Regions from separate parts of the Klebsiella sp. WP3-W18-ESBL-02 genome, predicted to be linked through region 2. Evidence: predicted binding sites of a transcription regulator. Region 2 holds the regulator's gene; the other holds the start of a gene.
What was found. Region 2 encodes LexA, which represses DNA repair genes until DNA is damaged. Its sites were predicted from a motif close to TNCTGTATGTACATACAGNA; they were not measured.

Region 1 (4,425 bases), 1.5 Mb from region 2:
CCACTTCTTCGAAGTAGTAAAGCGGTGGGCGATGTGCGGGTTTAACCTCTTCTTCCACAACCGGCTCTGGCTCAGCAACCGGTGTCGGCTCAGGCTGAGCGATATACTGCGGCTCCTCGTAAACCGGCTGCTGGGGCTGTGCGTACTGCGGCTCGACATAAGCGGGCTGCGGCGGCTGCGCGTACTGTGGCTCTGCATAAACAGGCTGCTGCGGCTGCGCGTACTGCGGATCTACATAAGCAGACTGCTGCGGCTGCGCGAAAAGCGGGTCCACATAATCATGCTGCTGCGGCTGCGCATACTGCGGTTCTGCATAAGCAGGCTGCTGCGGCTGCGCGTACTGCGGTTCTGCATAAGCAGGCTGCTGCGGCTGCGCGTACTGCGGTTCTGCATAAGCAGGCTGCTGCGGCTGCGCGTACTGCGGTTCTGCATAAGCAGGCTGCTGCGGCTGCGCGTACTGCGGTTCTGCATAAGCAGGCTGCTGCGGCTGCGCGAAAAGCGGGTCCACATAATCATGCTGCTGCGGCTGCGCGTACTGCGATTCTGCATAAACAGGCTGCTGCGGCTGCGCGTACTGCGGGTCGGCATAAACAGGCTGCTGCGGTTGTGCGTACTGCGGGTCAGCATAAACAGGCTGCTGCGGTTGTGCCAACAGCGGGTCGGCATAAACAGGCTGCTGTGCTGGCGGCCAACCTTCTGGCGCGGGCGCAATCACCGGTTCCGCGGCAACGGGATGGGGAACAGAGTGCCACTCAACGCCAGGTTGCTCGGCAGCAGGCGCTGCAGTCTGCATCGGGTCAGCGGCCCATGCTGGTGTCGATGCCGCAGCGGCTGCGGCAGACAGCGGATCGGCCACCGAATGTCCGTTCAGCAGCGGGTCGTATTCATCATACTCCGTCGCGCGTGCTGCGCTGGCGCCGGAGAAAAGAACGTCATCAGGATCCGCTGCGGCGACATAGTGCGACGCCGCTTCCGGCTCATCCATTCTGCGGCCGGAAAAGAGCGCTTCGTCGGTCTTGCGCCCCATCGGATTAGAGAATTTTTCGGCTATGCGTTTACGGCGGGCCAGCGCACCGCGCAGGATACGAGCGCGGCGGGATTCATGCACGGCTTTGCGCGCAGGCTCACCTTCATCCTCGTACTCGTCTTCGTCGTCGTATTCGTCTTCATCAACCCAGGTATCATCGCGACGCGTACGGTTACTGGCAAAGGTGAGGATATTCAGTATCCAGCTGCCCATTTTCTCGGCAATGCTCACCCATGACCAGCCGGTAAACAGCGTCAGACCCGCAGCCCAGATACACAACAGCGCAATGGTGCCGCCGCTGCTGTGCAGCATCGGCTGTAGCGCCGTGCTGAGCAGGCTGCCAATCACGCCTCCGGAAGCAAAGTACCAGATATCATCGGCGTTGATAGCGGCCAGGCCGCAGGAGGTCAGAATAATCGCCAGCACGCCAATCAGGCGCAGGGAGACGGCGAAATAGTCGATGTAATCTTCGCTGGCACGGTGTCGCCAGGCAAACCAACAGCCGCCCACGATAATCACCGGGATGGTGTAGGCCATCACGCCGAAGATAAAGAACAGCGTATCGGCAAGCCATGCGCCGGATGCGCCGCACAGATTATGGATAGGTTCGTGCCAGGCCGTTTGCGACCAGCTGGGATCGGAAGGATTGAAGCTCAGTAGTGCTGCCATTAACCAAACGGCAAAAATGGCGCATAGGAGAAGTAACGCCTCAAGGAGCCGGCGTCCGCTGCTGAGTTTAGTGAGTTTGACTTCTTTGTCTTCTGTATATTCCTGGCTCAAGAAAGGCTCTCCAGGTGCCAAATGCTAAAACGGACAACAGTGTCAGATTGCGCCGACACTGTTGCTGTATGGATTAACAGGAGTGTAATCAAACTACGCTGATTTTGCACCTGTTCCGTTTTAGCGGGTCTTAATTACCAGACGATTACTCTGCTTGACCTCTTCCATCACGACGTAGGTACGGGTGTCGTTGACGCCCGGCAGGCGCAGCAGGGTCTCGCCAAGAAGCTTACGGTAAGCCGACATATCCGGTACGCGGGTTTTCAACAGGTAGTCGAAATCACCGGATACCAGGTGACACTCTTGAATTTCTTCAAGTTTTTGCACGGCGGCGTTAAATTGTTCAAACACGTCCGGCGCACCGCGATTCAGAGTAATCTCAACAAAAACCAGCAGCGATGCATCCAGATAATGCGGGTTCAACAGCGCGGTATAGCCCTGAATAAACCCTTGTCGTTCCAGACGACGTACGCGCTCAAGGCACGGGGTCGGAGAAAGTCCTACTCTTTTGGAAAGCTCGACGTTCGAAATACGCCCATCTTTTTGCAGCTCATTGAGAATGTTGCGGTCGATGCGGTCGAGATCTTTGCCAGGGCGTTTTTTACTATCTACCATTATTATTGTCTCTCTGTATTCCTTCCCTACTCCTGTCTTGACTCTGTGCACTTCACTGTTCAGAGCCTTCTCCCGATTTCAATACGCCATTGTTGCTGCAACGACGTATATCCCAGGGTTTGCGTATGAGAAGCCCCGGCGCCTCGCGGCAACTCTCCGACATCACGTATGGTGTCTGTCCACACCATACGTAGATTTCAGTGATCCGGGTAAAAATGGCATTTGCGTGCATGAAAATTCACCGCACGCGAAACACTGCTTTTCTTCTTCCTTGAATGTTGTCGCAAAAGCACAGGGGATTGTCAAAGCAAAACATCTTTTTTTAGTACAACATGCCAGATATTCATTATCACCGGGGCCTGATTCACATGTAATCGTCTTATAATTAGGCAGCGGACAGTAGAAAGAGTTATATTTTTTGATGTTAAAATAAGCAATCAATCGGTTCACTCTATTGCACATATCGTTAACAAAACCGCTGTGCTCTTTTTTTACGTCTACAAATTCCCTACAATCCCAAACCATGTCTGCCAAACAATTATGGGGATCTCATGGGCACGGCCAAACACAGTAAACTGCTTATCCTTGGTTCTGGACCTGCGGGATACACCGCTGCGGTCTATGCTGCACGCGCAAACCTGCAACCGGTTCTGATTACCGGGCTGGAAAAAGGCGGTCAGCTGACCACCACCACAGAAGTGGAAAACTGGCCCGGCGATCCAAACGATCTGACGGGTCCGCTGCTGATGGAACGTATGCATGAGCATGCGACCAAATTTGACACCGAAATTATTTTCGATCATATCCACAGCGTCGATCTGCAAAACCGTCCGTTCCGCCTGACCGGCGACAGCGGCGAGTACACCTGCGACGCGCTGATCGTCGCGACCGGCGCGTCTGCCCGCTATCTGGGCCTGCCGTCAGAAGAAGCGTTCAAAGGGCGCGGCGTTTCCGCCTGTGCCACCTGCGATGGTTTCTTCTACCGCAATCAGAAAGTGGCGGTCATCGGCGGCGGCAATACCGCCGTTGAAGAAGCGCTGTATCTGTCCAACATTGCGTCGGAAGTACACCTGATTCACCGTCGTGATGCTTTCCGTGCGGAAAAAATCCTGATCAAGCGTCTGATGGATAAAGTGGAAAGCGGTAATATCGTGCTGCACACCCACCGCACGCTGGAAGAAGTCACCGGCGATCAAATGGGCGTGAGCGGCCTGCGTTTGCGTCACACGGAAAGCGATGACATTGAGTCGCTGGACGTCGCGGGCCTGTTTGTCGCTATCGGCCATAGCCCGAATACCGCGATTTTCGAAGGTCAGTTAGAACTGGAGAACGGCTACATCAAAGTGCAGTCCGGGATCCACGGCAACGCCACCCAGACCAGCGTACCTGGCGTGTTCGCCGCGGGCGACGTCATGGACCACATTTACCGTCAGGCAATTACCTCTGCGGGCACCGGCTGTATGGCAGCGCTGGACGCAGAACGCTACCTCGACGGTCTGGCTGACGCCTGCAAATAATCTTTACAAGTCAGTAACAAAAGTAAAAAAGGCGACGATAAGTCGCCTTTATTTTTTCTGCGATGTAACATTGCCGCGCCTATAACAGAAACCATTATCCATAAGCCACCTGCTAAGCGCCCAATGAATAAAAGTCGCCAACACGAACTCACCCGCTGGCTCAAACAGCAAAGCGTCCTGTCGCGCCGCTGGTTGATGCTCTCCCGCCTGCTCGGTTTCGCCAGTGGGGTACTGATTATTGCGCAGGCCTGGCTGCTGGCCCGCATACTCCATCACATGATCATGGAGAGTATTCCGCGCGAGGCGCTGCTGATGCCGTTTATTCAGCTTGTGCTGGTGTTTGTGCTGCGAGCCTGGGTCGTGTGGCTGCGCGAGCGTGTGGGCTTCCATGCCGGGCAGCAAATTCGCTTTGAGATCCGTCGTCAGGTGCTGGACCGATTGCAGCAGGCTGGCCCGGCATGGATTCAGGGCAAACCTGCCGGCAGC
Region 2 (4,425 bases):
GCGCAGCATCTGCGGCAGGCTCTCTTTTTCTTTCGTCGCGCCGCGCAGCTCTTTGGCGTAGGTACCCACTTCCATCACGTGCTCGTAGCCGATGTAAATCGGCACCAGGGTGATAGGTCGGGAACCGCCGCGCAGCATCGCCTGAATGGTCATCGACAGGGTGCCGGTTTTCGGGTCCAGCAGACGGCCGGTACGCGAGCGCCCGCCTTCCACGAAGTACTCGACGGAATAGCCGCGGCTGAACAGCTCGCCAAGGTATTCACGGAACACGGTGGAGTAAAGCTTGTTACCCTTAAAGGTACGGCGAATAAAGAACGCGCCCAGACGACGGAAAATCGGACCGGCTGGCCAGAAGTTCAGGTTGATACCGGCGGCAATATGCGGCGGCACCAGGCCCTGATGATAGAGCACGTAAGAGAGCAGCAGGTAGTCCATGTGGCTACGGTGGCAGGGCACATAGACAATTTCATGGCCGTCGTGCGCCAGCTGGCGTACGCGCTCGGCGTTATGGACGTTAATGCCCTGGTACAGACGGTTCCAGGTGAAGCTGAGGATACGGTCAGTCAGGCGAATCATCTCGTAGGAGAAGTTAGCCGCAATCTCTTCCATTAGCGCAATCGCATTCTGCTGTGCTTTTTCATGGGAGATTTTTTTGCTGCGCGCTTCATCTTCGACCGCTTTCGCAATGGCTTTCGAAGCCAGCAGCTTTTTGAACAGGTCGTGACGTGCCGGCAGGCGCGGGCCAACCGCAGCCAGGCGCTGACGGGCAAAGTGCATGCGGGCAACGCGTGCTAGCTTCTGGGCGATGATTTTATCGGTGCCGTGTTCGTCGGCCATGCGGCGCAGCGACACAGACGGCGAGAAGCGCACGAAGCTATCGCGACCAAGCCAGGAGACGGCGAAGAATTTCTGGAAGCCGTTGAGCATACGCAGCGGCGGATTTTCCTCGCCTTTTTCGCGGCCCGGAGAGCGCCCGAACATCACGGAAACCGGCACCATTTGCACATCCAGGTCCGGATTGCTGCGGTGCAGATCGAGATAGTCGTGGAACAGCTTGATCGACTCTTCCTTTGGCGTGTAGTAAGTGAACACGCGCGGGCCGCCGTGAATAAACACGTAGCGCGGCAGCAGAGTGCCGTCGATTTCCAACGGTTCAAGCGGATCGGGTAAATCATGCGCCAGGCACTGGGCGCGCAGCGTCAGCAAGTCGGCCTTAGAGTTATAAGGCAGGACGTACATAATCGGGCGCGACGTATCGAGCCCCAGTTCCTGGGCAGGTTCTGCCGGAATAGACTTGCTTTTTACCAGTACGCTTAATGGTAAATTCAGTAATTTGTAGTAAATTCGTGGCCAGCCGGACATAAACGATGTAAAGCCTCTGGTTAATCATGCAAATGCGCGGCAAGAATATCAGAAAGTCAGCAGAATTTCTGTTCTACCGCTGCATAACTCGCATTGTCATTGACGTAATAACAAAAAAGGTTCTTGAGATGGCCAATAATACCACCGGGCTCACCCGAATCATCAAAGCAGCGGGCTATTCCTGGAAAGGATTTCGCGCGGCGTGGATCAACGAAGCCGCATTCCGCCAGGAGGGCGTCGCGTCGGTGCTGGCGATTATCATCGCCTGCTGGTTGGATGTCGATGCGATTACCCGCGTGCTGCTTATCGGTTCCGTCCTGTTGGTGATGATAGTGGAAATTCTCAATAGTGCGCTGGAAGCCGTAGTCGATCGCATTGGCTCGGAGTATCACGAACTGTCCGGACGGGCAAAAGACATGGGGTCGGCGGCGGTGCTGCTGGCGATTTTTGTCGCGCTGATCACTTGGGGCATGCTGCTGTGGGCGCATTTCCACTAAAGCTGTGAAAACTGCCTGATTTCGTGCGTTTTATGGTTTCAAAATAGACACTAGCTGTATATACTCACAGCATAACTGTATATACACCCAGGGGGCGGAATGAAAGCGTTAACGACCAGGCAGCAAGAGGTGTTTGATCTCATCCGGGATCATATCAGCCAGACGGGCATGCCGCCGACGCGTGCGGAAATTGCTCAGCGCTTGGGGTTCCGTTCCCCGAACGCGGCTGAAGAGCACCTGAAAGCGCTGGCGCGTAAAGGTGTCATTGAGATTGTATCCGGCGCTTCTCGCGGTATCCGCCTGCTGGTGGAAGAAGAAGAGGGCCTGCCGCTGGTGGGCCGCGTCGCGGCGGGTGAGCCGTTGCTGGCGCAGCAGCATATCGAAGGTCATTATCAGGTCGATCCCTCGCTGTTTAAACCCAGCGCCGACTTCCTGCTTCGCGTCAGCGGCATGTCGATGAAAGACATCGGTATTATGGACGGCGACCTCCTTGCCGTGCATAAAACGCAGGACGTGCGTAACGGCCAGGTTGTGGTCGCGCGCATTGATGAAGAAGTGACGGTGAAACGCCTGAAAAAACAGGGTAACGTCGTCGAACTGCTGCCGGAAAACAGCGAATTTAAACCTATCGTGGTCGATCTGCGCCAGCAGAATTTCTCGATCGAAGGACTGGCCGTTGGCGTTATTCGCAACGGCGAATGGCTGTAACACCCGCTTTCTCATGACGGCGATACGCCCCGTATCGCCGTCTTTTTCCTTTCTGGTCGACACTCATGCCGCTACTTACCTCCGCCGATAAGGCCCTGTGGCGCCTTGCGCTACCCATGATTTTCTCCAACATTACCGTCCCGTTGCTCGGGCTGGTGGACACCGCCGTGATTGGTCATCTCGATAGCCCTGTTTATCTGGGCGGGGTGGCGATTGGCGCGACCGCGACCAGCTTCCTGTTTATGCTGCTGCTGTTTTTGCGCATGAGCACGACCGGTCTGACGGCACAGGCGTTTGGTGCGAAGGATCCGCAGGCGCTGGCTCGCGCGCTGGTGCAGCCGCTCATGCTGGCGCTGGGGGCCGGGCTGCTGATTATTCTGCTGAAAACGCCGCTGATCAATCTGGCGCTCTCCATCGTTGGCGGCAGCGGCGAGGTGCTGGAGCAGGCGCGGCGTTTTCTGACCATCCGCTGGCTCAGCGCCCCCGCGGCGCTGGCTAACCTTGTGCTGCTGGGCTGGCTGCTGGGCGTACAGTACGCTCGTGCGCCGGTTGTTTTACTGGTGGTGGGCAATGTCCTGAATATCGTGCTCGACCTATGGCTGGTGATGGGGCTGCACATGAGCGTACAGGGGGCGGCGCTGGCGACGGCGCTTGCCGAATACGCCACGCTGCTGGTCGGGCTGGTGATGGTCCGCAAGGTGCTGGTGATGCGGGGCATCAGTTGGCTGATGCTGAAAAACGCCTGGCGCGGCAACATTCGCCGTCTGCTGGCGCTGAACCGCGACATTATGCTGCGTTCCCTGCTGTTACAGCTGTGCTTTGGTGCGGTGACCGTTTTCGGTGCGCGCCTCGGCGGCGACGTGGTGGCGGTAAACGCGGTGCTGATGACCATGCTGACGTTTACAGCCTATGCGCTGGACGGCTTTGCCTACGCGGTGGAGGCCCATTCCGGGCAGGCTTTCGGGGCGCGCGATGGCAGCAAGCTGCTGGAGGTCTGGCACGCCGCATGCCGTCAGGCGGGCGTGGTCGCGCTGGCCTTTGCGCTGGTGTACGCGCTGCTGGGGCAACAGATTGTCGCGCTGTTAACGTCGCTACCTGAACTGCAGCAGCTTGCCGATCGCTATGTGCTCTGGCAGGTTGTGCTGCCGGCGATCGGCGTGTGGTGCTATTTGCTGGACGGGATGTTTATCGGCGCAACGCGCGGCGCTGAAATGCGAAACAGTATGGCGGTGGCCGCCTTAGGCTTTGCGCTAACGCTGCTGGCGCTGCCGCTGCTCGGCAACCACGGGCTGTGGCTGGCGCTGGCTGTATTCCTCGCGCTGCGCGGGCTGTCGCTGGCGTATATCTGGCGTCGCCATTGGCGAAACAATAGCTGGTTTTCCTGAGAAATGGTTAAAGATTCCGAATAGTGAAATGAACCCAGAATGACTGACTACAATTAACCTCACGCTTAGCGAAAAAGAACGTGTCTCTTTCGCTATTCACTCACTGACGATCGAGGATTCGACGATGAATAAAGACGAAATCGGCGGTAACTGGAAACAGGTTAAAGGTAAAGTGAAAGAGCAATGGGGCAAACTCACCGACGATGATATGACGGTGATCGAAGGCAAACGCGACCAGCTGGTCGGTAAAATTCAGGAACGCTACGGATACGCGAAAGATCAGGCAGAAAAAGAGGTCGACAGCTGGGATAAACGCCACAATATCCGCTGGTAACGCGCTTCTCCTGCCCGGAGTACACGGATGTACTCCCCCCGCTAATCGCTCGGTTAGCGGGCCTTTTTCTTCAACTGAATGGTATGGTCGTGATGACAGTGCTCATGCGCGCGGCAGGCTTCAACCTCGACGCAGGCAG

Region 1: the regulator LexA is predicted to act here: its motif matches at 1,870-1,889, upstream of H7R56_RS15825 (DNA translocase FtsK 4TM domain-containing protein).

What each region holds. Positions count from the first base shown of each region.
Region 1 is NZ_AP021972.1:3,307,956-3,312,380, forward strand. It holds gene H7R56_RS15825 (DNA translocase FtsK 4TM domain-containing protein) at 1-1,807, opposite strand, end outside; gene lrp (leucine-responsive transcriptional regulator Lrp) at 1,928-2,422, opposite strand; gene trxB (thioredoxin-disulfide reductase) at 2,974-3,939, shown strand; gene cydD (heme ABC transporter permease/ATP-binding protein CydD) at 4,063-4,425, shown strand, end outside.
Region 2 is NZ_AP021972.1:4,762,182-4,766,606, reverse strand. It holds gene plsB (glycerol-3-phosphate 1-O-acyltransferase PlsB) at 1-1,362, opposite strand, end outside; gene H7R56_RS22875 (diacylglycerol kinase) at 1,491-1,859, shown strand; gene lexA (transcriptional repressor LexA) at 1,959-2,567, shown strand; gene dinF (MATE family efflux transporter DinF) at 2,633-3,952, shown strand; gene H7R56_RS22860 (CsbD family protein) at 4,077-4,286, shown strand; gene zur (zinc uptake transcriptional repressor Zur) at 4,340-4,425, opposite strand, start outside.